DNA from 2 places in the Paenibacillus sp. p3-SID867 genome. Region 1 is predicted to be linked to the other one. Evidence: a T-box and tRNA genes for the amino acid it is inferred to sense, from the RefSeq annotation. Region 1 holds a T-box; the other holds one or more tRNA genes.
The links. The T-box of region 1 lies ahead of M4D81_RS32590 (alanine--tRNA ligase). A T-box ahead of a tRNA ligase gene usually reads a tRNA of that ligase, here a tRNA-Ala.
Positions count from the first base shown of each region.

Region 2: it has a tRNA-Ala gene. The T-box ahead of M4D81_RS32590 (alanine--tRNA ligase) is inferred to sense a tRNA for this amino acid. The anticodon was not compared.

Region 1 covers NZ_JAMBDM010000031.1:24,995-41,254, forward strand. The annotation lists gene M4D81_RS32555 (alpha/beta hydrolase family protein) at 1-1,156, opposite strand, end outside; gene M4D81_RS32560 (MerR family transcriptional regulator) at 1,255-2,070, shown strand; gene M4D81_RS32565 (GNAT family N-acetyltransferase) at 2,675-3,136, shown strand; gene M4D81_RS32570 (LysR family transcriptional regulator) at 3,756-4,640, opposite strand; gene M4D81_RS32575 (DMT family transporter) at 4,805-5,683, shown strand; gene M4D81_RS32580 (prolyl-tRNA synthetase associated domain-containing protein) at 5,806-6,345, shown strand; gene M4D81_RS32585 (amino acid kinase family protein) at 6,347-6,763, shown strand; T-box leader at 7,755-7,998, shown strand; gene M4D81_RS32590 (alanine--tRNA ligase) at 8,108-9,979, shown strand; gene M4D81_RS32595 (sigma-70 family RNA polymerase sigma factor) at 11,464-12,048, shown strand; gene M4D81_RS32600 (DUF3600 domain-containing protein) at 12,038-12,787, shown strand; gene M4D81_RS32605 (hypothetical protein) at 13,113-14,432, opposite strand; gene M4D81_RS32610 (hypothetical protein) at 14,825-15,004, shown strand; gene M4D81_RS32615 (hypothetical protein) at 15,663-16,148, shown strand.
Region 2 covers NZ_JAMBDM010000011.1:13,026-29,285, forward strand. The annotation lists gene ilvB (biosynthetic-type acetolactate synthase large subunit) at 1-843, opposite strand, end outside; gene M4D81_RS21850 (helix-turn-helix transcriptional regulator) at 1,628-2,506, opposite strand; gene M4D81_RS21855 (Dabb family protein) at 2,848-3,150, shown strand; gene M4D81_RS21860 (SDR family NAD(P)-dependent oxidoreductase) at 3,192-3,413, shown strand; gene M4D81_RS21865 (MarR family transcriptional regulator) at 3,526-3,768, opposite strand; gene M4D81_RS21870 (RidA family protein) at 4,003-4,404, shown strand; gene M4D81_RS21875 (monooxygenase) at 4,429-5,925, shown strand; gene M4D81_RS21880 (MFS transporter) at 6,138-7,313, opposite strand; gene M4D81_RS21885 (Atu2307/SP_0267 family LLM class monooxygenase) at 7,442-8,509, opposite strand; gene M4D81_RS21890 (ArsR/SmtB family transcription factor) at 8,662-8,943, opposite strand; gene M4D81_RS21895 (TetR/AcrR family transcriptional regulator) at 9,061-9,666, opposite strand; gene M4D81_RS21900 (nuclear transport factor 2 family protein) at 9,862-10,641, shown strand; gene M4D81_RS21905 (YhgE/Pip domain-containing protein) at 10,900-12,081, shown strand; tRNA gene M4D81_RS21910 (tRNA-Ala) at 12,293-12,365, opposite strand; gene nrdR (transcriptional regulator NrdR) at 12,542-13,015, opposite strand; gene M4D81_RS21920 (alpha/beta-type small acid-soluble spore protein) at 13,164-13,391, shown strand; gene M4D81_RS21925 (lytic transglycosylase domain-containing protein) at 13,460-14,026, opposite strand; gene coaE (dephospho-CoA kinase) at 14,023-14,622, opposite strand; gene M4D81_RS21935 (MntP/YtaF family protein) at 14,632-15,372, opposite strand; gene mutM (DNA-formamidopyrimidine glycosylase) at 15,495-16,260, opposite strand, start outside.

The DNA.
Region 1 (16,260 bases):
ATGTATTGAAGTGAGGTACAATATTATCGTTCTTACCTGAGTGAAACATGATTTTGGCCTTAGGAGTCCAACCGTTAATAAGGCTTATTTGTTCAATGACACTAAGCAATTCCTCGTTATCACCACTCATGATGCTTTCTTGTAAAAACGGTAAGTTTAAAATTTCGCTTACTTTACTGGAAGGTGGATTAAGTGCGTCTAAAGAATCGTTGACTTCGTAATTGTATACCTTATCTAAAGGTACATTGATGTTACTGAATTTTAGCAAGCTATATAATGTCCAACTATAAATACCAGCATTTTCACCCAGATCGTCGCTTTCAAAATCAAGAGTATTGCTTTGGAGCATAGATGGCATATCATATGGTCCACCTAATGGAGAGGTAGCAATAAGATTGAATTCTTTCGAATATTTTTGCTCAATGGCTTTATGAGTTGCTAAAGCAGCTCCTCCTCCTTCAGACCACCCTGTTAAAAATAACTTGCTGTCCGTCTTCACTTTTAATTCTTTTGTTAGTTCTTTAGTTGCTCTAAGCATATCTACTGAATAGTTTGCTAATTCACTTGGGATATTATACGGGTGATCCAAATCTTTAGAAACATTATAACCAGCATAATCTGGTGCACTCACAACATAACCTTTTGATGCGAAAGTCAGAATCATCATTCTTGTCTCCCCAAAATCAGCATCTGGCTGAGGCGACTGTCCGTGGAATAATGAAGGTACATCGTTTGATCCTTCGCCACCAGGCATTGGGATCGGTAGCATTGTACCATGATGGTATTGCAAGAAAGATGGTTTTTCTTTACCCTTAGGAATCGTTACAAGACCTGATAATACAATCGGTTTTCCATTTTGGACTGACTTGTAAGTAATAGAATAGAGAGATACATCATAAGCCAAAAGCTGCCTGATATTCTTTTCAGGATTCAACTTATTGATTTCTTTTGTAGTTAAATCATTTACTTTTTTGTAGCTTAACAACTCCCCTCTATCATCCTCTTTTGAGATAGATTGGTTTTGCGAAATATTCATGATTTTATGTGCTGTTGCTGGCTCTGTAACAGTATTTTTTTGATCCTGTGCACTTGCAGGAAGGCTAAATCCAGCAAGCAGTGCCGATGTGGTCAATGTAGCAAGTAATACTTTTTTCATGTTACCAATCTCCTTTTATAAAGGCCTTGAGTATACCTCTTTAATGTTTATAATTACACTATAAAGTCTATACTTGGTATAGAGTAAAGGAGTTTTTTATGAGAACCATTTTTTCCATAGGAGAAACTGCAAAAATTAACAATGTATCAATTCAGGCATTAAGACATTATGACAAAATAGGATTATTAAAACCCTCTTATGTTAACAAAGATAGTGGGTATCGTTACTACACTCTTGACCAATTTATCTACCTTGACATCATCAAATATGCCAAGATTTTTGGTATTCCTTTGAAAGAAGTGAGAGATACTCTTAGTTCTGGCGATATGCAAGAAGTATCAATAAAGATTAGAACTTATCGAGATATGTTAGAAAAACAAATGGAGACACTATTTAGTGTTAATAGAAGATTTACGAAGGTAGCAGAACTTATTGAGTATGGGTTAGAAGCTGTACAGCAGCAAGAACCATATCTAAAATGGATTAACAAAAGACGCATAATAAAATTAAAAGATCAAAACGAAGTAGTTAATTTTGAGTTGAATAGCAGAAAAATTGAAATAGACATGTTTCAATCTAATTTGGAGTTTGCCTTTGAAAGTGGTTATTTCATTGATATTCCGCTTTTCATTAATCTTGGCAAAGAATCTTTCATATCGGCATATATGACGGTAATGGGTGGGGATGAGATAACACACTTTAAACCCGAAAATGAATATGTTTTAAGTCATATTCCAGAAGGGAAATATGTTTGTCTCACATACAATAATCATAATAAAATGGAAAGAATAAAAAAAATGCAGGATTACCTTAACGGAATTCACATGAAAGAAACTACAATTATTCTTGTATCTGAACTTTACGATAACTTTGATAATCAGTCTCATGAAATACAAGTATATTTACATCCTTAACATAATTTATCGGCGTCATGGCGATGAAGTACAGTTGAGAATAAATTATGTAATCATACTTTGACTTCGATCGGGAGGATCAGGAAGCATTGTCGCAGCCGTGGCTGCGCCTGGCGCGCATTATCGTTCAAAACTTACTGCTTTTTTCTTAATCCAAATCCACCACCACACTTGTTGATGGTGGTTTTTTGGAGCATAGGATTTCCTGGTAGTAAGGACAGTTAGTTAGCAGCACCATAACATAATAGTTGCCGCCGTAATATCAGTCCCCACCATACATGTCGGGGGACAAGATCATGGTCACATTGAATGTCGCTAATTTAGAGGCTTTTTTGTATTATCGGAACAAGTTCTTGTCCCGAGTCAAGGACAAGAACTTGTTCCGGTTGCCGTAAAGGACAGGAACATAAGCCGATTACGGAATAGATAATTATCTAAATATGTTTTACATGCAATTTCATTAAGATAACGGGTAGGTTAGCACAATGGCATCAGCTAACGGATAACTGTCCTTCACTACGTTAACGGGCAGCAATCTTTGACAAGGAATTTGACTATTAACAATTGAACTGCATATAAAAAATAATAAATGGTGGTGATATAAATGTTTATTGTTAGAAAAGCAAAAGAAACGGACCTTTCGGATGTGGCTAACCTATCTGAAATATGGGTCTCAGAATCTATCACTTACGGTTTGGGGGCTAGTACCGAAGAGTTGTTGAGAAACAATATCGGGGATTACTTCTGGGTTGCAGAAATCAACTCACAAATTGTAGGCTATATAACTGGTAGTATGCATGAAAGCGACGGGTTAGTCGTAATCGAGCAGGGACAGCATTATTTAGAGGTAGATGAGGTATATGTTGTTCACCCTGAGTATCGAAGTAGAAATATAGGTCACGTGATGGTAGATAAGCTTCTTGAAGCTGCTGAAGGTAATGGCATAACTCGGTCTGTTGTATATTCTGCGACTAAGCAGTGGCAAAAAATAATTGGTTTTTATGAGAAACATGGGTTTAAAATGTGGTTTGTTCAAATGTACCGTTATGAGCATTACTTTTCCTAAGGATAAAACTAACGGGAAACGATAGTGCAATAATACAAAAGAAAGCAGCAGATCAATGTGATCGGCTGCTTTTAACGGCTTTCTTATTACATTCAAGGTTTTCGGAGTTCTTTTTTAGAGTCAACCCTGCGCAGGCTGGTACTCATTTTTCTTTGATTTTTTGCGTATGGACATGCTTCGTCTTCCCGTAATCGTGCTTGTTATGGAGATTCCACTCCACAAGTCTGTACCCAAATACGAGAAGGATCAGCTCGTAGACGCAATGATCAGCGGGATACATCCGCATACTCCTAAAAACCTTTGTAATACCCGGGATACATCGCTAGTAGAATTCGAGCATCTGATCGATTTCTAAGTTCCACGGTTCTTAACGACAGGAATCCGAACGTCCACTTTATACATATTGTTGTCTTTCTCGTAAATCAATTCAAACTCGGGATAATTAGCAAATTAGTAATTACAGAGTGGAAACTACTCTCTCCAAGTGTACTTCAGTTGATAAACACTAAGTCATTTAAATTTAAATATTTTCCGAGTTGTTTAACATTGTGATTAATGATTGTGAAGGAATGCAATTTTTAGAAAGAGTTGGGTTGAAATAGCTTTAACATTAGATCGGTTACACCTCGTCGTTTGTAAAGTTGTTTCTGTATTGCAGGTAATCAATGAACCTCTTGACGGCAAGTGATGCTGTTTTACTATCTCTCATTGCAAGGCCTATCTTACGATATGCTGGTATATCAAGATCTTTCGTTATGATTCGATATGGAATACGTTTCAAAATAAGCTCTGGCAAAATACTGATTCCCAATCCGCTTTCAATCATTGACATGATGGCATAATCATCCCATGTTGTAAAATGTATGTTAGGTTCAATGTTACATTTTTCAAAAATTTCCGATATTTCTGCTTTAGCGCCTTTTTCTAAAAGCATGAAGGGGTAATCACATAACGCTTTTACAGGAAAACGTTCGCAGTCGGCCATGGGATGATCCTCCGGCAAAATGACTAGTAATTTATCCTGTTCCAAAAAAATTGTGTCAAACTCTGGGATTGTCGGTAACCGAATAAATCCACAATCCACGCGCCCCTCCAAGATCCAGCCTTCTATTTCAGTATAGTCACCCAGTAATAGTTCATAATCAATATTAGGATAATCCTTCTGAAACATCTTGATAATATTCGGGAGCCAATGCGTTGCCACACTGGAAAACGTTCCAATCCGAATTAACCCAGATTGCAAGCCGTTCAGTTCGTCTACTTGAGTCTGTAATTTCTCGAATTCATTACATACACTTCGAGCAAAAGGTAACAGCTTTAATCCATCAGAAGTCAAACGAACACCAGCACGACCACGTTCAAGAAGTGACACGCGCCATTCCTTTTCCAAATCGTTTATCATGCGGCTGATTCCGGACTGGGAATAGTTCAGTACTTCTGCAGCCTTTGTAAAACTGCCCAATTCGACGGTTTTGATAAAAGCCATGTATTTTTGAATATTCATATCCATATTTAGATATCCTCTTTTACATTTGATTTTGTTATGCTCATCATTAAAAATATTCGTTTTTGTTATCTTTAAGGATATGATAACCTACCTATGTAGTAAAAAACAAATGAGAGCAACTCATTATTTATTTTCAAACCGATAGAAAGCAGGAACCTAGAATGAAGGAAAAACTGTATTTTATGTTGTCGATGATTATCTTCGGCGCGGTAGGAGTTTTCGCAAAATATATTGACCTGTCTTCGAGTAAAATTTCACTATTTCTAAGTCTAATTGGAGCATTATTTCTACTTTTTATTTTTCTATTCAGAAAACAGAAGGTATCCTGGGCCCTTGTAAGAAAAAATGCCTTTGTTCTGTTTATTGCAGGCATTGCACTAAGCGGAAACTGGATTTTTTTATTTCAAGCGTATAAGGAAACAACAATAGCTAATGCGGCATTAAGCTATTATTTTGCGCCTGTCTTGGTTATTATGTTTTCACCTTTGGTTTTAAAAGAACAGTTGTCGCTTAAAAAAGTGATGTGTATCGTTGTCGCTTTATTGGGATTATTCCTTATACTGCAAAACAGTACAATGGAAAGCACCGGGAATCATTTGCTTGGTATCGGCTATGGACTAATAGCAGCGGGATTTTATGCCGTGTTAACTATGACAAATAAATTTATTCGTGGTCTGGATGGGCTGACAATTACCCTTTTACAACTTGGTTTATCGGTTTTGCTATTATTCCCTTTAGTATTATTCACCGATGGCTTCAATTTTTCTTCTCTCACGTGGAGGCCGATTTTTGTAATGCTTTTACTGGGTGTCCTTCATGGCGGAATCGGATTTTATATGTTCTTCGCAGGTATGAAAGGATTAAAAGCCCAAAGTATCGCCGTATTAAGCTATGTTGATCCACTTACTTCACTAATGATTTCAGCTTTAATAATAAGAGAGGAGATGACTATGCAACAACTGATAGGTGCTGCTTTGTTGTTAGGGTCCATTTGGTTCGGTGAATCTGGCAAATCAAGGGCAAAAATGAGCGATTCGTAAGGTAACAAGCATCTCTTTATATCTGGTATTGTAATGAAAATCATGATAAATATTCGTTATTGTATTCCAAATAAAAGTGATACATTAAAAACATGAATTACTCAGTGAAAGGAAAATGATCAATGTTCTTTGTAAGTGATATATATACAACAGCACCTTCCGAGTTTAAGTCGGTACTACAAGAAAAGACCTACCATACGTTGCAAAACCTGCATATACCATTTGAGCGTGTAGATACCGATGAAGCGAGAACAATGGAAGATTGTGTGCAGATTAATAAAAAGCTGAATATGAAGATGGTAAAGACTCTATTTCTTTGCAACCGGCAACAAACAGCATTTTATTTATTCATAACGGCTGGCGATAAACCTTTTAAGTCAAAGGAGTTCAGCAATGCTTTAGGAATTTCACGAGTCTCCTTTGCCCCTTCGGACTTACTGGAAAAGATGCTGGGAACGAAAGTCGGAGCCGCAACTGTATTTAGTGCACTACTTGACAAAGATAATGTTATACAAATTGTAATTGATAAGAACATTATCTGCGAAGAATGGTATGGATGTAGCGACGGTACAACCACAGGTTATATGAAAATCAAAACGGCGCAAATCATTCACGAATTTCTGCCTTTTGTGAAGGATACACCGTCCATTATTGAGGTGTAGTATGAGACTATATCAGAATAGAATTGTTGTGAAAGTTGGAACTTCCACACTGACAAATGAAATAGGACAAAATGACTTGCGTTCTTTTGACCGGCTTGCCTGTGTATTATCCGATGTTCATAACATGGGTTATGAAATTATTTTAGTATCTTCCGGTGCGATAGCCATAGGTTCAAATAAGCTTCAAATGAAAACGAGGCCTACTTCTATGCGTTTGAAGCAGGCTGCAGCTGCGGTTGGACAGTGTAGTATCATCTTTTTATATGATAAATTTTTTAATGACTATGATAATACCATAGCACAAATCCTCCTAAATGCTGAGGATATAGAAATCGAGGAAAAGAAGGAGAATCTGACAAACACTTTTGATGCTTTACTCGAAATCAACCGCAGGGTATCGGGCAGGATTACGTACTAACCGTGTTTCTCCGCCGATATGAGAAAAAACATCGAGAAACCAATTGTTCTCCATGATACAATGAACGCCATGGGGAATAATTTAGATTCAATCACTTTGACTTTGACCATCTTTGACATATGTACATAATACAACTGATAGAGAAATCTCAAAGGGATGAGACATATGCGCCGGAAATCCGTATCACCTCAAACAACTGAACTGGAATGGCTTCAAGCATCTTACGACAAGAAGAAGAACCGTTCACTTGAAATTGGTGTAAAAGCAATTGATACGAAGAGGGTAAAACGGTTTCTTACCGAACTGTTTCGGACAAATCAAAGTTTATTGATCCAGAAGGAATAGGTATCCACCAAAACACAATTCGTAAGAACCAAGAACTTCATAATCATTTTCTTCAGTATAGAACAACCAAGGTTTATAATCCGCGCAAAAGCTTATCTAAGCCCTTAGATAATGATTTGGATGTAAAACAGGATCGCGACATAGATCGAGTCAGACAGCGTTATATGCAGTTAACAAAGCCAGAATTGGTTGATCTACTGATTCGGATGGAACAGTATATTGCATATCAGAATCAGCATAGGCTGAAAAGTGAATTTGAGAAGTTTATCAACGAATGAATCCTATCTCTATCTCTTTAACAAGCAATAACCTTCAAAGAAAAGGGCAGATTAACTAATTTCTTCCCTTTTCAAAAATAGGGCGAATTTGTGGGGAAAATCCATCATGCCACAAAGGGTTATCACCTCCGCTCCGGAGGCGATACTTCCCCACCCAAGCTTGTTCTACCTCCTGATTATTTCACAGGTAAACAGGAATGTGGAATTGAGGTTGGGGAGAATTATAATTTGGCTAAAGTCAGAGGATATGCGAAGCAACCGAATTGCCAAAGCTGATGGTAGAATCGACAGACTTATACCTTATAAAAAAATAGTGGAATTAATTGACAGAACAAGTTGAGTGTGATAGCATTGGTTTAACTTAAAACGAAAAGGCTATGATGAGAAATAGTAGCTATTAGGGATCTCACAGAGAGAAGATGGTTGGTGCGAATCTTCATTGATCTAGTAGTGAAGCAGTCTCGGAGCTGTGAACCGAACAGAGGAATCTTAGTAGGCTTCAACGGAGTTCCACCGTTATTCAGGAAACAATATCGGAGATATCCCGTATTGATAGAGTGCAGAGAAATCTGAAATTAGGTGGTAACACGGACATAATAGTTCGCCCTAAGTTGACAAGAAATATGTCAGCTTAGGGCTTTTTTGTTTTATTTCTTCTCGTTTGGATATTTGCAAAATAATTTTCCGAAAATAAATAATAATTGAAATGGAGGTATTGAGCATGGTGAAAATGACACCAGATGAGTTAAGAAAATCATATATTGATTTTATGAAAGGAATAGGGGCTAGCCAAGTGCCCTCTTCTAGCTTGTTACCAGAAAATGATCCCTCAACGTTGTTTACAGGAAGTGGAATGCAACCTATGGTTCCATATTTATTGGGGGAAAAGCATCCGATAGGTAATGAGATTGCTAATATTCAGAAGTGTTTAAGGACAGTGGATATTGATGAAGTAGGAGATACGTCGCATCTGACATTTTTTGAAATGATAGGTCGATGGGAGTTTAAAGCAAATGAAAATAACTATAAGAAAAAGCAAATCGATGCCATTTGGAATTGGCATATTATCGAATTAGGAATTGATCCTGGCAGGCTGTATATCAGTGCTTTTATAGGAAGTGATGATTTGAATATACAGAAAGATACGGAAGCCATTCAAATCTGGTCAGAAAAATTCAAATCAGTTGGTATAGAACCTATCATTGAAGATGATCCCTATCAATATGGGGCATCTAGAGGTGGAAGAATATTCTTATACGATGAAAAAGAAAATTGGTGGAGTCGAGCCGGAAGTCCATTGGATATGCCTGTTGGTGAACCGGGTGGGCCTGATAGTGAAATGTTCTATGATCTTGAACCAGGCGGTGATTCGCTGGATCATCCTGCTTCTGTAAGCGAGAGGTTTTTAGAAATTGGGAACAACGTATTTATGTGTTACAAAAATGAAGACACAGGATTTGTAAAAATGCAAAATCCCAATATTGATTATGGAGGCGGATTAGAAAGGGTTGCAACAGCCCTTAATGGTGACAAGGATATTTATAATACGGCTTTCTTCCTTAATCCCAAGAAAAAATTGATGGAGTTAAGTGGTAAACAATATACTGACGATTTAAAGTCGTTTAGAATCATACTTGATCATGTGAGAGCGGCTACTTTTCTAATTAATGATGGTGCGGAGCCAGCTAATAGTGATGCAGGGTATATAACAAGAAGGTTATTAAGAAGGGCGATTCGTGCAGGTAAAAAAATAGGTATACAAGGAAGTTTTGTGGGTGAGTTGTCTGAAGTTTATATAGATGAAGCAACAGCTTATGAAGATTTGATCGGTAATAAAAAGAAAGTTATCGAAACAGTAAATAAGGAAGAAAATCTTTTCTATAGAACTTTACAGCAAGGAGAATTTGAAATACAAAAACATCTTAAGAATAAGGGTAAAGTTACAGGTGCAGATGCCTTTTATTTTTACGAAACATATGGGTTTCCCTTGGAGTTGACGGAAGAGTTTCTAACTGAAAGTGGATATAGCATGGAGGACAAGGCGTCTTATATAGAGGCGGCAAAGAAACATGCTGAAAAGAGCAGAACTGCTTCTGCGGGTAAATTTAAAGGTGGATTAGCTGAACATTCAACAGAAACAACAGCGCTGCACACGGTATCTCATTTATTACTTGCTGGTTTAAGGGAAGTTTTAGGTGATCATGTTCATCAACAAGGAAGTAATATTACTTCAGAACGATTACGGTTTGACTTCAACCACGATGAAAAACTTACGCCAGAGCAAATAGCTGAGGTGGAAAAGTATGTGAATGATGCGATTTCATCAAAAGCAGTTACCTATATTTCAGAGCTGCCTAAAATTGAAGCGAAAGAAAGTAATGTTGAAGGGAATTTTTGGGATAAATATCCGGATATCGTTAAGGTGTATACAATCAAAGATAACGAAGGGAAAGTTTGGAGTCGAGAAGTATGTGGAGGACCTCATGTAGAAGATACAACAAACTTAGGAAAGTTCAGTATTAAAAAAGAACAATCTTCTGCTGCTGGAGTTAGAAGGATTAAAGGAGTAATTAATAAAAACGCGGAACAATAGCTGATGTTTTAGGATTGCCATTTGTAACAACGTTATGAGTTGCCGGGAATCCAGGATGAATGATAAATCCGGCAATCGAAGAGGGTTTGACATCGCTTGGCCTTTCCATTGGCGGTACCGGAGCACAGTATTCAAAGAAAAAGCAATTCGGGCTTAATCCGAATTGCTTTTTTACTGCAAGAAAGGGGAACTTATAAAAAAACAGAACGAAAATCGAGCTATATGGTGTATTGTCGGGGGACAAGAACATAGTCCCATAGAAAGTCGCTGATTTAGCGGCTTTTTTGTTTTATCGGAACAAGTTCTTGTCCCGAGCCGAGGACAAAAACTTGTTCCGATTGCCGTATTGGACAAGAACATGAGCCGATTACCGATTAGACAAGTATCTAACTAAGAAGTATCAGTAAGGCTTGAAGGAATTTTCTCCGTTGTGACGAAAATCGTTTCAGGAGGTGTTGGTTATGGACATTAAAATTGACTTAGAATTCACCCCGATCGCCACGTCCCGGCGTAACATATACGGAATCTAGTTTTGTACGTTCGTCATCCCAATTCACTTTTCGATCTGAAGAGATTGGAATCGCACTCGTGGATCTGTGGAATTTTGGGTGGGAGGACGGTCCTGTTGTTGATTCCTTAGGTTGGGAGTTAAGTACGTAAAGAGGAACTTCTCATGCACGAAGAGAGAAAAAAATCATTCTGAATAAACTAACGCCATTAGTACGTTCACTGCGGCAACGTGACATCCAGATTTTCCATTGTAACCATCCTCTGTTTTTGAACCATTACCCCCCAGTGGTACGAATCGACGACCGAGGAGGAACGGGCTCATTTAAACGATCTTAAGGATTACCATGAGATCGGCAAGGAAGAAAAGTTAACTTCATTTCCTGAATTCGAATGGAGGGAAGTCTGGAGGGCAAGACACAGAGACGATGTGTTTCATGTCCAATGGATGAATGAGCAAGAAAATGTGTACGATCAAATCAAGATACCCATTGAAATCGAGCCACAAGATGGAGATCTTCTCATTTACTACAAAGAACAATTCGATCGTATACTACGGAATAAATGGTTTAGAAGGTATCTGAATAGCATTCAATGATTGAACTAACGGCATACGTTAGTTGAACTTTGCTCAGCTGATAATTTACAAAAAACGAGCCCCTTGTAGAGAAAGAGAGGGCCCGCTTTTTTATGGCAACGAACATATACGCATAAAAGTCCTCATAAATAGCGGGCTTTTTGATTTATGAATGTAAGCTCTTATTCAAAGGCTGTGATAAAAAAGTTTATCCTTAACCGCGGTAGATTTTCTTATAAAGTAGCTTGGGGTTTAACAATAACGCCAGCGGGTAGATAGGGCAGAAACAAACCATTTTCCGGTCACAGCTGAATTCTTGTCCTATATTTTGAAATAATTCGAACGATATCTATAATTATTACCAATATATACTGTAAGACCGAAGGGGAGGAGGTAGCAGATGAATCATCCATCTGAATATGCAAGGCTTATTTCGCTTACGTTGGCTGGGAACCGTGATGCGTTTGGCGAGTTATATGAAGCAACCATTAAGGACGTTTACAATACTGTTTATTTTCTTATTCGAGAACCATCAGATGCAGAGGATGTCATTCAGGAGATTTATATTCAATTATACCGGTCTCTTGAAAAGTTTGACGTAAGCAGGCCGTTTCGGCCTTGGTTAATGGGAGTGGTTATGCGGCAAATTCAAGCGCACCGCAGAAAGAGTTGGACACATATGCGGATCATCAAAAAAGCTGAACAGATTGATCAAGCCGTGGTCAATGATATCTCAAGTGAGGTGGTCAACAAACTATCGAATCATTCGCTACTTGAAAGCGTAGATCGACTTCCATATAAGCTAAAGCTAGTAGTTATTCTGCATTATATGAATGATTACACGCAAGAAGAGATTGCAGCCACATTAGAAATCCCTCTTGGGACGGTAAAATCACGGATTCATGCTGCTCTGCAAAAGATGCGCAAAAAACAGAAAATTAGCATTCTGGCTATGGGAAAGGTGGAGGGGCAAAATGAGTTTTGATGAAAGATTGAAAACCGCTTTTAAGGAAGAGACCAAAGAATGGAACGCACCAACGGAGCTCAAGGAAAAAATACTTAACAAAGTCGTACACATTCAAGAAGGAAGACGAATGAAAAAGTGGGTCGTTGCATGTATTTTGGCCGCTACATTGTTAATCCCAACAGGTGCTTTTGCCGGTTATAGCTACATAGCTGATTCCATCTATGGTTCGCGGGACAATATCGGAGTAACTCAAAAGCAATATGATGAGCTGGAGGCAAAGCTGCAGACCGCCAAACAAAACCTCAGTGAAGAGGAGTTTACAAAATGGATGTCCTTACTAAAAGAATGGGGCCTCCTCAATTTGAAAATTGCCGATACAAATGGGGATTTTCATATTGAGAGATTGAGCGTAGGAGAGCAAAAAATCTATAGAAGGTTAACCGCAGAGCTAGAGCCACTCTTTCGCAAATTAAATGAAGTTCAATCAACGAAGGGAGAAGCTAAACCTATAGATAGCACTACTTTTTGGAATGGAGTGCTAGATGAAGCAGGGCAAATATTCAGCAAAGAAGAATTTGATGAGTTTCAAAAATTATTAAATGAATTGAGGGCTTATGACGAGAAAAAAGATGATCCGGATGGTAGTGTTCATACTGAACGGCTGTCAAAGGAAGATCAAATGAATATAGAGCAATTGTTCCAGCAGATACAACCATTTTTTAAGAAGTTGGGCATAACAGTTAAGCCGAAAACTTGAGCTGTCGAGGAACAAGAACATGTAAAACTCCACGTTAACGAAACGTTAGGAGCAACCCTAGTTCACCTAACTCAAGAAAAACTGAAGCCTTTTCAAACATGATTTTAGAATTGTAAAGCCACTCAACTAATGGGAAACGATAGTTAAATAAATATAGAAAGCAGCTGGCCATGATCAGCTGCTTTTTGTTCAACTAACGGGCAGGTTAGTTTAATTTTAGTCACGAAGAAACGTAAAAAAACTAAAAGGAAGACCCAACGTTGGCACGCAAAATTTAGGCAGTCCGCAGCGAGGATATTCGTGGGGCTGCCTAAATTTGTTGTGGTTACAGGTTGTAATTAATGCCTTCGCCAGCACCTGTGCGGGCGTTTACGTATACGTGAGAAACGCCTTCGATCCCAGTGACGGGAAATGCGTATACGAGCTGGCTGTTGTGGATTTCCAGCTTTGGCTTGCCCGAGGGGGTTACTTTTGGGCCAAGCTTCAAGGAGGCTTGCTCCGCTGTCAGCCTCGGGTGAACGGGGAAGGTTTTATTGTAATGGGAATAATAATTAGACGCATCAAAGCTCTTCAACGTACCGGTACGGCGATCAAATCGCCATACGACTTTCATCTGCGGAATGGAAACTTGCTCCCGGACCGGAATATACGTGAGATAAATGGAGGTATTGTTTATCTCTTTCGCTACTAATGTCAGACGTTCGTCAGACCAGCGAGCCATCCAGGTGTCCGTAACCGCGACAACCTGCTTTAAGTCCATAATTTGCTCTACATCTCCTTTTTCAGAGATCGAGCTCTTGCGTCTCACTTGGAGCACGTGTCCGCTTTTACTTAGTGTTGCAATATAGGAGTTGGTTGATTTTCCATCGGTGTCCGATAACTTGAAATCCAAGACTTCTCCGAATTGGGGGCTGCTTTCGCCTGAGATGTGGACAATTTGCTTACCTGCTCCTTTATTCCAAGCCTCGCCCATGAAAATTTTCGCTTTGGCCGCAAGCTCCGTAGCCGTATAAGTGGTTTCACCGGCGAAAACGGTTCCTGGCTTCGGAGGTATGTATGGATTCTGGTTGTACAGGAACTCGTTAAAGGCTTTATTTCCATAGGTGGAGACCGAGTCGAGTTGAGACAAATCCTCTTCCATTTCAGTTGATATCTGTTGTATATCCGATATAGAGGAATCAACAGCTTTCTTTCTCATCTGATCGAGATAAGGTAGGGCGGTCCTCGCGAACGTTCTCAAACGCTGAATTTGTTCTAATTGATCCGGGTTAAGCGAGATTTCCTTCTCGCTGGCAGGATAGGCCAAGTAGCGGCTGCCCTCTGTGATAAACGACTCATATGACCAAGATTGAAAGTTCATTGTAACGTATCCGATCCTTACAGATTGCAAGATAAAATTGGCATTTTCAATCGCAGATTGAAGTGCTGCTTGCCGATCTGAAATCGTAGATGCCGCAAGGGACTCCGCAAGCGCATAGTCGAAATCACGCAGGTAGATCAATTGCATATGCGACCAGTATTGCGTATTGTGCTGTTGTTGCTGCTCCCATTGCCGATTATTCTGATGCTCCGTATAACTGAAATACGTGCCCGCTAATGTCGTCACGCAAAGCAGACCAATGATAGATTTGGTGAGAACACTCATGTCTATTAAAACTCCCGTCTTTGTCTTCATAATGCTTATCCACTTTAACAAAGATGAGAACACAGTTTAATGAGTAAATATTGCCAATGCAAATCGCTAGCCCATTAGGCAATCCTGCACAGATGAGACTTATGAAAAGCACATTTGAGGTGGGAAATAGTACCATCAGGACAGATTATTCACGTTAATTTTTGTTTTAATCTTTTACGACTACTTATCTAGGATATTGAACTAACGGGAAACTTTAGTTAAATGCAGTGTAGAAGCCGGTCGGTCATAAGAACAGGCTGTTATTTACTTAAGAACGGGATGTTGGGAAACAGTACTGGGAATAAATAAGTTCGGCATTAGATTTTTCAAGTTGAAGTTGACCCGGAAAGGAGTTTCACAAGTTGCCTACTTTAAAAGAATTCGATTTAGATATTCCTTACCCTAATATAGATGGAACACCTGAAGATTATGAAGCCAATTGGAGAGAAAAAGAGTTCAATTCCGAGATGAGATACGCTGCATTGCTTCTCTTTACGAACGTCATTTTGGAAAATATAAAAACGAATCATGGAAGGTATTAATTTGTTGTGTGTCTGAAGTTACTGATCCTAGGGTAATTACCTATGGAGGAGTTTGCTAAACGCAAATACAATTTCATGTTGATTCATTCTTCTCAATGAGTGATCAACAAAAGAAAGAACTAACATTTGATTTATTAAGAAAAGGGCTTGATAAGGTGATGGGATTCAGATTCTTTCGAGCAAGCGTTCTCAAAAGTGATTGAAGCAGATATGAAAGTCCTGACAGAAGATTAAAAGTAGGTTTATATATTGTGCATGAAGTAACTGTTGTAATTGGTAACTTAATTGTCTTTGATAAAACAACTAAAGAAGTTCTTCGTACAGAGGCTTTTCGGGATCTTCCAAACGAATGGGCTTATGTTTAACTTCTCGGAAAAATACAATGGGTCTCTTTGAATGAAGTTGCTCTACTCAATAAAGACAATAAGTTAATCCGGAAAATATCGTTAATGAATATATGATCAAATTACCCTGCCGTCATTAAACTAACGGGGAACGGTAGGTCAATAATGACAAAAAAGCAGCCTGCCAGAGTTATCGGCTGTTTAGCTATAGAAAACTCACTTCCTCTTATCCATTTAATAAAAAATAATAAGCAGGGCATAATACACCAAAATAAATAGTTACATTCACGAACCTAAGAATTGGAGTGAGCCCTATGCTTAAGAAAAGACATATTACTCTTATACTACTGGTCTTGCTAACATTGTTAACCGCATTTAGCAAACAAGACCCCATTGTTATAAGTGATGTTGAAATCAATGTAATGAAGATAGCTGGTATTCTTCGGTATGATATCGTCTTAAAGAAAACCGCAGAATTTAAATTAGACGATATCAATGAGACTAATAATTCTCCAGGTCATGTGTTTAACGAAGGATTAAATTTTGCTGTTAGGCCTAACAATAATTTAGCATCACTAATGGAATTGGAATCAAATAAAAAGTATGTAAAAATGCAACTTCGTGGTGGCGGTAGTTCAGGTAATTTTGACACAGAAGGAAAGACTACACTTAATCTTGAGTATTCGATAAAGAAGGATGTGGATATTGATGAAGTAGGAAAATCTGCGCTTGATTCTACATTACTTGTACTTATGGGGAACAAGGTTATTGCTGAGATTCCTTTAAACAAAGTGAAGTGATTTTGGATATTCTCCAGAAGACGATAGCTCATTAAAGACTAGAAGACAGCTTGGTGAGAATGATGAATAAACGCACGAAAGCAGCCGACAGAACAATGGCTGCTCTTTTTGT
Region 2 (16,260 bases), on a different contig from region 1:
CATATTCGCCGCATATACGCCATGATGTCCGAGCATGCCCAGCCACATCTCGTCATCGCTCGGAAACCCGCCGAGCCCGAGCAGGGTCGTCGCGACCGGAATCCGGGTAGTGTGGACGAATTTGATCAGCTCCTGGGAGGAGTTCGAATAGACAACGCCGCCGCCTGCGATAATAACCGGCTTGCGCGCTTCTGCAATCGCCTGAAGCAGCGCATCTATTTCTGCCGGATTCGGCTCCGGGGCTCCATGGTATCCGCGCAACTGAACCGTGTCCGCTGGACAATATGCCATCCGCTGGTTGGTCACGTCTTTTGGAATATCGATCAAGACAGGACCTTTGCGGCCCGTATTTGCAATGTAGAACGCTTCATGAATGATGCGAGGAAGGTCGAGTACATCGCGAACCATGTAGCTGTGCTTCGTAATCGGCATCGTGATACTAATAATGTCCGCTTCCTGAAAAGCATCCGTGCCCATGACAGTTGTAGATACGTTCCCCGTTATGACCACCAGCGGCACCGAATCCATATAGGCGGTTGCGATGCCGGTCACCAGATTTGTTGCTCCTGGACCGGATGTCGCGATACATACCCCAACCTTCCCCGTCGACCTAGCATAGCCGTCCGCCGCGTGAATCGCGCCTTGTTCGTGCCGGGTCAAGATATGCTTGAAGTCAGGCTGATGTACCATCGCGTCGTAAATATAGAGCACATTTCCTCCCGGATAGCCGAATACGCACTCTACGCCTTCCTGCAGCAAGCCTCGCAAAAGCACCTCCGAACCGGTGATATATTCCTCTGATGGCGTCGTTGTTTCATTCGTCATTCCTAATTGCTGTTCCATTGGGCAGCCTCCTTAGTTAAAATAAAATCCCCTCTCCTCCTAAGCAAGCTGACAGCAGTCAGCTCATACAGGGACGAAAGGGGATTTTTTCGCGGTACCACCCAAGTTTGCTGCCTTCTCACGAATGCAGCCTCATGAGGTAAGGCCGATGCCTTACCTGCGGCGCGTTAACGAGCACCATTTCGGTTAAGCCTACTTTCGGGCATGGAATGAGACCAGCCGCTTTCGGTTAACAGCTCCGAGACGACACCATACAAAGGGTTAAGGCAAAGGTTTCAGCGTTTCCTCTGCTCTCTGGGCATAAGCGCCATTGTCGGCTTTCTCTTCATCGCCTGCTGGTATGAAACAAATAACCCCTTCCTTCCCAAGGCTCGAAGCAGCTGCTTGAAGCCTTGGGACGAAAGGGGAATGTTCGCGGTACCACCCAGGTTTACTGCAATTTCGCAATTGCAGTCTCATGAGGTAAAGCCGATGCTTTACCTGCAGCATGTTAACGGATGCCAAGCCGGTTGATCCTACTTGCGGGCGTGAAATCACGCCTTCTACGTTCAGTCAACAGCTCCGAGACGACACTATACATGCATTACGACGGAGGTTTCAGCAATCCCTCTGCTCTCTGGACATAAACGCTATTGCATAGCCTTCTCTTCTTCGCTTTATTTGAATTTTTCTGATAATAGCACAGACTCGATTTTTTTTCAAACCGAATTGATACTAAGCTGCTTTATGATTATTGAGCTCTTGTACCCGTTAAGTTTAACCCATTCATGATTGCCCTCCTATACTAAACTCTTGGAGAAGATTCAAGCTGCTCTGAATGCTGGCTCTGATAATCAATTAACAGTTGCTGCATCTTATCCACCGTGCCATCTGGATGAGGAACGTGAATGGAAACGGTCAAATTAGAATCGTTCAAGTAATGAAACGAAACAAGATCAAAATTCAAGATCCCGAGATTCGGACAATGCAGCGTCTTAGGAGCATCAATCGCATCGAGAACCTCGTGAGAATCCCAAAATTCTCGAAACTCCCTGCTAGCCTGTGAAAGCGCCTCGAACTGCTCGGACCACCAAGGATCGTCGACGTGACGTGCATACCCGGCATGGAAATTGGCAACGATTCGCCGAGCATGCAGTTCCCATTGGTCTCCCTTTGCATAGCGGAAACGGGGAGAAGTAAACGTCATCCAGACCAAATTCCGCTCCCTATCCGGCATAACCGTGAGATTCCCATTTAATGCGCAGTAGGCCTCATTCCAGGCAATGATGTTCATGCGCGCATCCATGACATTCGCAGGGGAAGGGTTCTGGCTATCCAAAAAACGTTGAAGTTCCGGTGTTACCCTAGAGGGTTGCTCCGTACCGGCCAAGGGAAATTGCTTACGGGCAAGATGGTAGAGATGCCTGCGTTCCGATTCATCTAACCGAAGCACTTTCGCTATTCGATCAAGGACCTCAGCGGATACGTTGATATGACGCCCTTGTTCCAAATAGGTGTACCAATCCAATCCCACGTCTGCCAGAAGAGCTGCCTCACTGCGGCGAAGTCCGGGTGTTCGTCTGCGTCCGGAATCCGGTAAACCTGCTTGCTCTGGGGTTATTCGTTCACGGCGTGAACGCAAAAAACGGGACAATTCCTCATAACGGTCCAATCTGTTTGCCATGATCTCCATGCCTCCTACCCATTCATGAACGTAGGATTCCCAATCCTACGATAACTAGATCTCTTCCTAGCCGCTTCGGGTCCATTTAGACTAGTTTATGTCCTCCTTAGGAGGAATAGCAAGAATGGATAGACAGTGATGATCGGCCCCACATGTTCAACTCCATTCAAACCCTATCATTGAGGTGATGAAAATGAAAGTAGCCGCCATAGTCGGAAGCATTCGCAAAGATTCATACAATCTGAAGTTAGCCCGTTATATTCAATGAAATGGATGAAGGAGCTCTCCCAATTGAAGCAGCTCCAAAGTCAAAAATAAACAGAAACCTTGGAGGGAATAAAATGTTTGAGCATATCGTGCTATTGAAATTCAAGCCCGATGTTTCTATTGAAGCAAAAGAAAGTGCAATAAAACGCGCGCATGACTTTAAAAGGAACATTCCGGGGATCGTGGAACTTAGCGCCGGGATTAATGTTACGGAGGAAATAGAGCATATGCAGGGGTTTACGCTGGGGATCCGTGTCACTTTTGAGGATCAACAGGCTTGCCGGGATTATATTCAGCATCCCCTGCATCAAAGTTTATTGCAATCCATCGGCCCGTTTGTTGAAGGAATCGTCGTTATGGATTACCCGTTTGCTTAATGTCCCCCTTTAAAACACATTAGAAAGGAGAGATTGCTGAAATGGATAAGAAGCTTGCCGGCAAAGTTGCCTTGGTCACTGGAGCATCCAGAGGAATCGGCAGAACCATTGCCGAGTATTTAGCGAATCATGGCGCCAAGGTGGTTATCAATTTTGCGAATCGTGCAGATCAGGCGGCAGAAGTTGTACAGAATATTCAAAGGAATGGCGGAGAAGCCGCAGCAATTCAGGCCGATATCAGCCGAACCGCGGTCGTTCCCTGACCTGCATCATGTTGCTCAGTTCCCCTGTCGGGAAACGAGCGGCTTTTTCTTGACCTTGAAGGTACCTTTGGCCGGATTGCTTCTTGGATTAAAAAACGCGGCGTATTTACACTCACTTGAACTGCACCTCCAAATTTATCCTTTCCGCGATGGAAGTGACATTGATCGGCTCCTGCTCTCCGATGCACGCAATGATGTGCAGTTCCGTCATATTCAAGCTGAATTCCGATTCAATATGCTTCCGGATATCCTCCAGGTATGTGGCAGTTATTCGGACTTCATATTGCTCTTTTTGCTCAAGAAACTTAACGAAAAATCCATGAATGGCGGTTTTGTTCTTACTGGCAGTATCCATGATTATGCTGACTCCCTCGACTTAATTGTTTATTATATCATATATTGTTTCCTAAGAAACAAACAGGCATGCTCATATTAAGATTGGGGTTGACAGGATAAAGAGTGACTAAGTACAGTAAAATTGTTTCATATGAAACAATTTTATATATAATTTTTATCATACCCTTTTTAACAAGCAATAAAAAAGATTCTAACGAAACAATAATTAATGAAGGAATGTGCATACCTGCCAATGGCAATCGTGAATCCGAAGACATTGACGGATAAGGTTACATCTGTAATTTCTCATGTCGTGGTAACTACTGCCTCCAAACTGGCCTTCATCTCAGGTCAGGTTTCTGTAGATGAAACAGGAGTCTTGGGCGGTTCAGGGGACTATTACGCGCAAGCGATTCAAGTGTTCACCAATCTTAAGTATGCATTGGAAGCCGTGCAAGCAGATCCACTGTATATTGCAAAAATGAATATTTTTGTGGTAAACCACAACCCGGAATTGATTTCGATTATTTTTGACGGAGGATTTTATGTGTTTGGCCCTAACTGGCCGAAGACAGCAAGTACCTATATAGGCGTTCAAGCACTAGCCGATCCTGAATGGCTTATCGAAATAGACGCTATCGTGATCTTCCCATAATGTTTAAGAAAAGAGGTTATTTATATGAAATATGAAGTCATCCTTATCGGTGGCGGACCTGTCGGCATGATGTTGGCTGGGGAATTGGCATTAGCCGGTGTAAAGGTCTGCGTCATTGAACGATTAAAAGAGACAACTCCATATTCACGTGCGCTTACCGTCCATCCACGAACCCTTGAAATATTAGATATGCGTGGAGTGAAATCACAATTAATCAGTCAAGGCCGCTTACTTTCGAGAGGACATTTTGCCGGATTAGAAACCCCCTTGGATTTCTCGGTGTTGGATTCTTCTTCCAATCACACCCTCTTTTTACCGCAGAGTGAGACGGAGAAGGTGCTGGAGGAATGGGCGCTTAACCTTGGCGCAGAGGTCTGGAGAGAGGTTGAGGCTCTATCTGTGCACCAGGATGAGGATGGGGTTGACGTTAAGATCGCGGGACCTCATGGAGAAACAACGTTAAGATCAGCTTATGTGGTAGGTACGGATGGAGCTAGAAGTTTGGTTCGCAAGCATGCAAACATATCATTTGAAGGTACAGATGCGACCTTCACGGCTATTCTGGGGGATGCCGTTCTATCTGAATTGGCTCCTATGAGTGTCATATCCCGGATTACAGAAAAAGGATTGGTCAGCATCATGCCAATCAATGATCATATCTACCGAGTCTTGATTATCGATATGGAGAGACGTAACATCTCTAAGGATGAGACCGTTACATTGGAAGAGTTTCGTTCATCGCTCATCCGTACGACCGGAAGCGACTTGGGATTGAACGATGTGAAATGGATGTCCCGTTTTGGAAATGCGACGCGGCAAGCGGGACGCTATCGGAATGGTCGATTGTTTTTGGCCGGAGATTCGGCGCACATTCATTTTCCGGCTGGTGGACAGGGAATGAACGTCGGCTTACAAGAAGCGATGAACTTAGGCTGGAAGCTTGCAGGAGCAATTAAAGGCTGGGCTCCGGACTGGCTATTGGACAGTTATCATACCGAACGTTTCCCATGGAATACGGCCTTACTCCGGAATACCGAGGTCCAAACCCTGCTTTTAGACGTGACTCCTCCCATCACGGAACTGCGAAGCATGTTGGCTAATCTGATTCAAATACCGGAGGCTAATTATCAAATCGCTGCACAAATTTCCGCAATGGATGTACATTATGCACCCGACGCCGAAGCGCCTTCCCATCCTTTAAATGGGAAACGGTTCAAGGATCTCAGCTTAACGCTGAAAGACGGGCAATTGATTAACGCCTATCCGCTCCTGCACAAAGGTACTTTTCTTCTGTTGCATTTTCATTCTAATGAACAGAATAGCGGCCAATGGGAAACGTGTAGCAATCTTCAAGTTGTTCATGCCTCTTTGGCTGAGGCTGACGCGGATTGGAACGACGTCCACACGGCGCTTATTCGGCCGGATGGACATATTGCCTGGGCGATTCCTCTATCCGATCCGAATCCCATGCAAACCATAAATGAAGGAATCACTCGCTGGTGCGGAGACATTACAGATTAGTAATTCGTTTGAGGTGTGTAACCGCCTCCCCCTTACCCATGATCCTGGCGCTTTACCACTATTTGTGGTATTGGTTCAACTTAACGCACCCGGTCCAGAAGCTATAATCAAGCAAACATGCACAGCAGGCCACCGAAGAAATCGGTGACCTGATCTGATATTATTTGTTCAACTTATATAGAAGCCTGGTTTTCAAACTTCCGCATTGCCGGTTACGCTCCATTTCGTTCCGCAACTGCAGATCGGCGACGCATGGATAATGAAATTATAGCCGGGATGAGTCCAATGGCAACGAAAGCTCCGCCAAGCAAACCAACGGATGCTAGCGAGATGCTTTCTACAACAATGCCTCCGATTACAGCCCCTACAGCCATGCCCAACTGCACAATAGAATTATTCAAACTCAGGATGATCCCCGAAGCCTGAGGGGCCATGCCGATTAAATAAACTTGTTGAACTGGCCCCGTCGACCAAGCGAAAAAGGACCATAACATTAGCAAAGGCAACACGATCATGGGCGAGTGGGAGAACGCCGTCAGTAATAATAATATTCCCGAGTGAAAGAGCAAGCCTCCAATCATCGTACGGGGGATACCCCATTTATCTGCACCGTAACCGCCAACTTGGGACCCTATGAGACTGGCCAGCCCAAACGCAAACAACCCGATGTTTACCATCCCTTCACTCATCCCCGTAATGTCCAGGAGAAACGGCGTTATATAGGTGTACAGCATCGTATAGCCTAGTATCCAGAAAAAACTGATGGAAAGCGCGACAGTGATTCGGGGGCTTTTTAATAAGGCAAGCTGTTCCCGAATAGGAACGGGAGCCTCTCCTTCCGATCTCGGAATCGCCAGCAAAAGGACCAGCATCGCGATCAAGCTCAGGGCTCCGACTCCTGTGAAGATGATTTTCCAATCATGTGAGCCCGCAATGATTCTCCCAAGCGGTACCCCTAAAATAAGTGCGAGATTAAAGCCCACTAGAACCGTGGCGATTGCGCTGCCCTGTTTTCCTGGATGAGATATTTTAGCGGCAACCGTCAGGGCGACGACCATAAATACCCCCGTGCTGATCGCCAAGATAATTCTTGCTCCAAGCAGCATGCCGTAGCCTGTAGTTGTGACCGTGATCAAGTTCCCTACGAAAAATAATCCCAAAGCCGACAGCATAAGCTTTCTTCGATCCATTTTTGCCGTGAGCGCAATTAGGATCGGGGTGCCGATGGCATAAGCAAGCGAGTAGACCGTAATCAACTGTCCGGCCGCCGCTACCGACACTCCAATATCACTTGCAAGCATATCCAAGATGCCGGCAATCACGAACTCTGAAGTTCCAACTAAAAAGCTGACAATGGCTAAAATATAAATTTTCCATGAATTTCTCATCTATTTCTCCTCTTTTCATTTCAACAGATCTAAATCTATAGAAATCATATTTAAAAAAAATGCTCAATTCGCCGACTTCACTTCTCGGCCCAATCAAGCCTCCTCGTTCCAAGCGTTCGTGGTCTGCTTTAAGCGTTATGGCCAGATGTCTGACGTGCCAGCTCCTTACGGACAATCGGCGCTACTTTGGTCCCTAGAAGCTCAATCGTTTGCAGTAAATCGCGATGCGGCAGCGAACTGAAATCGTTGTACATCATGAAGCGAGTCAAGCCAAGATTCTTATGCAGCAGCACGATTTTTTCTGCGATGTATTCGGGATCACCGACGTATAGAGCGCCATGAAGGTTGCGGGCTGAATCGTACGAGTCACGTGTATAGGTAGACCAGCCTCGTTCCCGTCCAATGTGGTTCATTTGGCCAGCCATGACAGGGTAATACCGCTTAGCAGCCTCTTGTGCCGTATTCGAAATAAAGCCATGCGAATGTGTAGCAATTTGCAGCTTATTCGGATCGTGACCAGCTTTCACGGCGGCTTCTTTATAAAGCTCCACTAAGGGTGCGAATCTTTGCGGCTCCCCTCCCAGGATTGAGAAGGCAATAGGAAGTCCCAGCAAGCCGGCCCGAACAGCTGATTCCGGATTGCCGCCCGTACCGATCCAGACAGGCAAAGGCTCCTGCTGTGCACGAGGATAGACGCCCATGTTGTCAATCGCCGGGCGATGACCGCCACGCCAGGTCACTTTTTCGGAAGCGCGAATCTTCAACAGCAGTTCCAGTTTCTCTTCATACAATTCCTCGTAATGCTTCAGGTCATAGCCGAATAGCGGGAACGACTCGATGAACGAACCCCGTCCGGCCATGATTTCCGCTCGCCCGTTCGACAGACCGTCCAACGTTGCAAAGTCCTGATATATCCGCACCGGATCGTCCGAAGATAGCACCGTCACTGCGCTCGAGAGCCGGATCCGCTTCGTTGTAGCTGCAGCTGCGGCCAGAATGACAGCTGGCGACGAGCTTGTGTATTCGATGCGATGATGCTCGCCGATGGCATAGACGTCAAGGCCGACCTGATCTGCCAATTGGATTTCTTCGATCGCCTGGCGCAGCCTCTGGGCATGCGAGACACCGCCATTTCCGGGATTTGCATGAAGGAAGGTGCTCATTCCAATCTCCATCGTATTCGTTTGACCGCTCATAGTAATTCTCTCCTTCTTAATATGGAATAGGGGGGATTAGTAAAAAACTGTTGAATAATCATTCCAAATCGACTCGTTCGCTAAAATCCATTTAAGTATAAGCCTCAATCAATTCTATAGTTCTAAACTTATAGAATTGATTTCCGAAAAAATTACGCCAACAAAAAGGGCGCAAATTTTTCCGCTATTTCTCGATTGACGTTATAGTGAATAAACGATCCATTCTTGCGAGAATCAATCAAGCCAGAGTCCGTCAATTGCTTTAAATGATGCGATAGCGTCGAGCCTGCAACCGATTCAAGCCTTTCACCGACGGCGGTGAAGCATAAATCGCTCTCTTTCGCGAGCAGTAAAGCGATTTTCAACCGGGTTGGTTCCCCCAAAGCTTTATACACTTTAACCGCTTGCCCGATATCTTCTTGATTTTCTCCCACTGTATCCACCTCCCCGCATATCTTCTGCAGTTCTATAACTATCGAAATCAAGTTTAGCACCATGTCATTCAAATGTAAAGGGCAGATCTGAACCCTGCTCCTTCTACTTCGCTAATTTTATTCCTCGACGGCGATGCCGGCAGCTCTTAAATGCCCGTAGGCAACGATTCTGCTAAACTGAGATGAAACTTCATCTGCAGGAAGGGGTTTATCGTTTTTAATCCACCAAATTACAATCCCCATGAAAGACGAACCGAGGTATTCGATCAGCAATTCCTTGGATATCGCTAATGGGGAGTTTCCCTGAGCAGGTTTCCACCCCTCAATTAATTTATCTTTAATGATATTTTCCATTTTCGCTTGAAACTGATAGATTCTATTCTCATCTATTAACATGGAATGATAAAAGGTCAAATTTAGAGAAATATGCTCCAGTACAGTTTGCATGACTGTCTCGAGTAGAGAAATACTGAAAGGATTCATGCTGATGGGACTAAGAACGACCGCATCCTTTAGTTCGCTCAACAATTCATTCATACATGTATCTAATAAATCAGGCTTGTTTTGGTAGTGGAGATAAAATGTGTTTCGATTGATCATAGCCCGATCGGCAATATCCTGGATCGTTATGGATTCATATCCCTTTTCCTGAATAAGCTCATAAAACGCCTTTCGAATTGATTGTTTCGTGCGCAGTATTCTTAGGTCGGTTTTCTTGTTCATTGTTTTCGTTCCCCCTACATTTATTTAGGTCGTTAAGCGACAAATTTTTATGAGTTGTCTGTTATCCATCATAACTAAAAATATTGAATATTGAGCGTTATATTAGCCTCTATTATAATGAGCAAGAGATAAATAAACAACGTAATGTTCATTATTTATCTAATGACCAAAAAAAATTCCAAGGAGGATATTCCAATGACATCCAATCATCAACATGAGCTTGTTCGCAAGGCAGTCGCCGTACTGGAAAGTTTTGAGAGCGGCAATCCCGAAGCGATTACGGCTTACGTTCATCCAGATCAATATATTCAGCATAACCAGGCCTTACTCGATGGTCGTGAAACCATGCTTGGTGCTCTAGATCATTTAAAGGAAATTGGTACAAAGGTAAGCATTAAGCGGGCTTTAGTTGACGGAAATTATGTGGCACTTCATTCTGTATATCATTTTCACGGCCCTAAAATCGTATTTGATATCTTCCGTTTTGAGAATGGACTAATCATTGAGCACTGGGATAATTTGCAAGAGATGGTGGAGAAGACACCAAGCAATCATACAATGATTGACGGACCGGTTACGATTAAGGATATCGACAAGACGGATGCCAACAAGGCATTTGTCAGAAGCTATGTTGAGAACATCTTGCTCGGGAAGAACCCTGACCTGCTTGCCTCTTACTTTGATGGAGATCACTACATTCAGCATAGTCCGCATATTGCAGATGGCCTTTCAGGTCTTCACACTGCTTTGCAGGCTCTGAAGGAGAAAAATGTTGAGTTTCAATATACTCATGTCCATCAAGTTATCGGTCAAGGCGATTTTGTTCTTACAATGAGTGAAGGTCTGTTTGATGGTCAGCATACCGCTTTCTACGATTTGTTCCGCGTAGAGGATGAAAAGATCGCTGAGCATTGGGACGTAATCGAGGCCATCTTGCCGGCAGAAAAACGAAAAAATTCGAACAGTAGATTTTGAAGTTTGTGTAGCTGAATCTCTAGAAAGACATCGCCGAAATTTAAGTGCGGTGATGTCTTTCGATTCACGAATGTACTTGAGTGATCATTTTTGTAATCAAATGGAAACAGAAGCGTTGCTGCAGCAACGCTATTTTTGTTCATTGCCATGAAGTGACCGTGTAATGCAGCCATATTATATGGTGGACCTTTCACATATGAACATCGCGGTTGATAGTCAACCATATGTTCGTTATAAAGAGACGAGGAGTAGTGGATCGTGAAAATGCTGACACAAAAAATGATGTGGCTGGGAATGGTGCTCGTCCTGATCGTGTTGACCATATTCGGGGTAGCGATGATGGGATCGGTGCTTGGATCGAAGCCAAAGGAGGTCCCGGTGGCCCTCGTTATCCTTGACCAGCCGGCGGAGCTGCCGACTGGAGGAACGTTTGCGGTAGGGGAAGTGATCCGGGAAAAGTTGCTGTCGAGCCCGGCAATGCCGCTCGTCTGGCATGTCGTGGATTCCGAGGAAAAGGCTCGGGAAGGACTGGATAAACGCGAATATTACGGAGCGATGGTGATTCCGGCGGATCTGAGCAGCGGTTTACTCTCGTTAGCAACTCACTCGCCGATTCAGCCAAATGTAAAGATCATCTCCAACGAGGGTATGAACACCCAAGCTTCGATGGTCGTAGGACAGGCAATGGGACAAGCGATGAAAATGATCAACGGAGAACTGTTGCAGCAGCTGCTTGGGCAGATCGGACAGCAAACGGAGCAAATTCCGGTTGAAACGGCTAAAGCTTTAATGACACCGGTAAACGTTCAGGAGGAAGTCGTGCATCCACCGGGAGTGAATAATGTGGCGGGGAATGCGCCGGGTTTGTTGACCCAGATTATATGGATCAGCAGCATGGTGACCGGAGTCGTCCTGTTCCTGGCTAGCCAGAAGGCGGTCGCCGCGGGTTCAAGGAGATGGACAGTCAGCGCGCTGCAAGCTATCGGGGGGCTTGCGATCGTCGGCATAGCCTCGTGCTACACCATATGGATGGCTTCGTCGTGGTACGGCATGGAACTGGCGAACGCGGGGGAGACGTGGTTGTTCTTATGGTTGGCTGGATCGGCGTTCTTCTTGTTGCAATCTTCCTTGCTGAATTGGATCGGATTCCGGGCAATGCCGCTGCTCGTACTGCTGATGTTCTTCTCCGTGCCGCTCCTGAACATGGCTCCGGAGTTCTTGTCGCAGACGACGCGAGATTGGATCTATTCGTGGACGCCACTGCGGTTCGCGGCAGGAGGGCTACGCGAAGTAATGTACTTCGGCGGACTGGACGCAGCTCACTCAAACGCCTTGATTTTGTGGGGCGTCGCCGTTGGATTTTTGGTCTTGCTGCTCTCTTCCGGATTTAGGTTCGGTCGAGCGACAGATGCCGCTCCTACTTCTGTTACAAGCGATTAAAATAAAGTAAGAACAATCAACGATGCGTTGTACTTCCTTTTTTACGCTCATGTAATTATTAAATTGCGTTAAATGTGCGTTTAATGTAATCCCTTTTTACCCATCTTTATTATTCTCAATATTCGTGCCCAAGACCATTTCTGGGAAGTATTAAAAAGTTATAAAAAAAGCAAAAACCCTTGATGATATACCATCAAGGGTTTTCTTTGTATGGAGCCTAGGGGGATCGAACCCCTGACCTCATCGCTGCCAGCGATGCGCTCTCCCAGCTGAGCTAAGGCCCCGTAAGCGACTTCTATATCATATAAAAAATCAGCAGGCATGTCAACAGGTTTTTCACATTTTTTGATGACGTGCTGTATCCCTTTTACTTCTCTATATAATGTCACTTATCGATGATGAGGATGGGCTCCTTGAGAGCACCGGAAGAGCACCTGGATCACGCAGAACCCTGGCGCTCTTACAGCTCCTGACCGTCCGTATCCTTGGACAGCAGGCTTTTCAGTTCCTTCATAAACATATTGATATCCTTGAACTGCCGATACACGGACGCAAACCGGACGTACGCTACCTCATCGACCGGATACAGCCGTTCCATCAGAAGCTCCCCGATCTGGCGGCTCTCCACCTCTGCTGCTGCGGTATTGCGCAGTGCCTTCTCGACATCCGATACGATCATATCCAGCTGGTCCACGGATACCGGGCGCTTCTCGCATGCTCGGATCAAACCGCGGAGTACCTTCTCCCGGCTGAATTCTTCGCGGCTTCCATCCTTCTTCACAACAATCAGCGGCGTTTCCTCCACCATCTCAAAGGTTGTGAATCTCTTGCTGCACTGTTCGCATTCCCTGCGGCGGCGGATGGATTTATTCTCGTTGGCAGGCCTGGAATCCAGCACTTTCGTTCCGGCATAACTGCAATATGGACACTTCATAAAGTCATCTTCACTTCCTTTGTTTCAGCGTATTTTAGCCTTAATGGCGCTAATGAAAAATTTACCAGCAAAACTTTTTTCTTTTATGTTATGAAAATGCGAAACCCGAGACATAATACTTTTACCAACCCAAGGAGGTGAACTTAACATGGCACAAAGCAACAACAACTCCAACAACCTGGTTGTTCCTCGCGCAAACGCTGCTCTTGAGCAATTGAAGTACGAGGTAGCTCAAGAACTTGGTATCTCCATTCCACAAGACGGATACCAAGGTAACATGACTTCCTACGAGAACGGTTCGATCGGGGGATACATCACAAAGCGTCTTGTAACCCTGGCCGAGCAACAATTGGCTGGTCAATTCTCCGGTCAATAATTGATTCTTCCTTAAAAAAGGAGTGTTGGACGGCTCGATGTAAGAGCCTGTCCAGCGCTCTTTTTTCGTTAAAAGCCGTCCTTATACACATCCGTATATTGATTATAATAATAAATCACGCGCTGTACATAGTGGCGGGTTTCCCCGATGGGAATACTCTTCACATTCTCATAGGTTCCATCCCACATGCCCTTGTTGATCCAATTCTTGACGTTCCCGGGGCCTGCATTATAGGCGGCGATGGCGGCAATCGGGTTGCCGTCCATTTCCTTGTGCAGGTTCTGAATATACCAGGTGCCCAGCTGGATATTCGCATCCACTTCATTCTTTACGTTCAGCAGGTTTACCGATGGCAGCTTGGCCATTTCCATCGCCCAATTGGCCGTATCCGGCATCAGCTGCATAATGCCCAGGGCGCCTTTCTTGGACTCCTTACCCGGCTTGAAGTTCGTCTCGACACGAATGATGGATGCCACCAGGAACGGATCGACCTCATAGTAAGCGGCATGCTTCCGAATTTCATCCTTATAATGAATCGGATACAGCAAGGTCATCCAGTTCGAGCTCAGATACAGAAGCGCTACAAAAGAGACAAACAGCAGAAGCAGCACTCTTTTTTTACGGAGCCACTTCATAGACTAACCAACCTGCCCCACAGGTTGTCCACCTGCTGCTGTGTCTCGGCCAATGTTCCGCTGTTATCGATGAGGATATCCGCCAGACGCTTCTTCTCCTCGATATCCATCTGACTGTTTAAACGCGCTTCTGCCGCTTCCCTGTTAAGATCATCGCGTACCATCAGACGCTCAAGCTGCAGCTCTCGCGGTACATAAACAACAGCGATCTGGTCAAGATAAGAATAATGCTCCTTGGCCTCAAGCAGCAGCGGGATATCCGCTACGACCAGCCGGTCGGGATACTGCCGCTCATACGCTTCCGTCCGTTCCCGGATTTCCTGCCGTATCGCCGGATGCGTGATCTCATTCAATACCGTTCTCTGCTCGGGATGATGGAAAATCACTTCCCCGAGTTTTTTTCGATTCAACGTACCGTCCTCAAACAGGATCGCTTGTCCAAAATGTTCGGTCACTTTACCTAGCACCGGATGACCCGGGAGCATGACTTCCCGGGCGATGAGATCCGCATCGACGAGAAGTGCTCCCTTCATGGTCAACATGGAGGACACGGTGCTCTTGCCAGTTGCAATTCCTCCGGTTAAACCGATATTCATGACTTCACCTCATAACAGCTTCATTATACCCATGACGATTAACAAAAAAGCAGGCAAATAAGAGATAAAACGCATCCCGCCCTTGGATGCAAAGCGTAATCCAACCCTCATGCCCAGCACCAGAAATATCCCGCTAAACAAAGAAACAACAGCCGCGGTACCTAACGGTGAGAAGCCCAGCATGGCAGCGCCAAGCCCTGCGCCGAACGCATCGAGCGATAACGCGATCCCGAGCCACATCGCCTCCCACGGGGAGATGCTGCCGGAGTCGTCCAGATCCGCCTTCGAGGGACTGCGGAGAATTTGAATGACAACCCCGGCCTTCGGAATCTCAAGAGAGAATACCGCCCGCTGAAGATGCACTTGACCTGCCGTGTTAACCTCACGTCTTGATTTCACTTGATGGTCAGATGTCTTCGTTTCCATAAGAGACTTCGAAATATCCTTACTGGAAACCGGCTGCACATCTGACTCGCTTTTTCTGCGAACTTGCTGATATAGAGACCATAAGCCCAGCAGAATCAAAATGGCGGCTCCGATCACGGACGCCACGGATGGGGATAAGAACCGCTGTAACAGCGCGCCCGCCTGCATGGAGGCGCCAAGCACCAAGCCGGAACATAGCGAGATGATTAATACAGACAGCAGCGGTATCCTTGTTTTGCGCAGACCGTATGTAACCCCCGCACCGAATCCGTCCAGGCTTAATGCCATGGCCAGCAGCGCAGACGAGAAAATATGACTGAGCACCCTTTTCCCTCCTCGTAAGCTCCACATCAAGCGGCTCATTCATGAAGAAGAGCAGCTCCATGCGCTCCACATATGTTCCACATTATATGTGTAGGGATAGGAATGGGTGCACGCCTATTGGATTACTTCTTAACCGGCTGACACTTCGGGCAGAAGTGGGTCCCCCGTCCGCCAACCACGATCTTATGAATCGGTCCACCGCATGTATGACACGGCTTGTCCTTCCGTCCGTAAATCTGATGACTATGCTGGAACATCCCCATTTCACCCTGTCCATTGACATAGGATTTAATGGAGGAACCACCCGCTTCTACGGCTTCGGACAGTGTATCCACAATGGCATGATACAATCGCTTGAGCTCGGCATCCTTCAGGCTGTTGGCGTTACGCTCCGGATGAATCTTGGCTCGAAACAATGCCTCATCGACATATATATTGCCGATGCCGACCACATATGCCTGATTCAGCAGCACCGCTTTAATCTTCGTTTTTTTGCTGCCGACAACTTCCTTGAAGGTTCCGAACGTAAACGTGTCATCCAGCGGCTCATACCCCAGCTTGGCAAGAGGAGCATGCTGAAACTCTTCCCCCGTTGCAAAGAGATGCATCGTTCCGAATTGGCGTACATCCTTATAACGCAGCTCCGTCCCGTCCGAGAAATGGAAAATAACATGGGTGTGCTTCTCCACCGGCTCCTCGGCAGAGTACAACCCGTAACGCCCTTCCATCCGAAGATGCGAGACGAGCACCAGACCGTCCAGCAATATCCTTAAAAATTTCCCGCGGCGCTCCACACCTTCCACGGTATGATCCTTCAACATAAACGCAAATGCCTCAATATCATCGGGACGCTGAATAATCCGCGGCAGATGTACGGATACATGATCT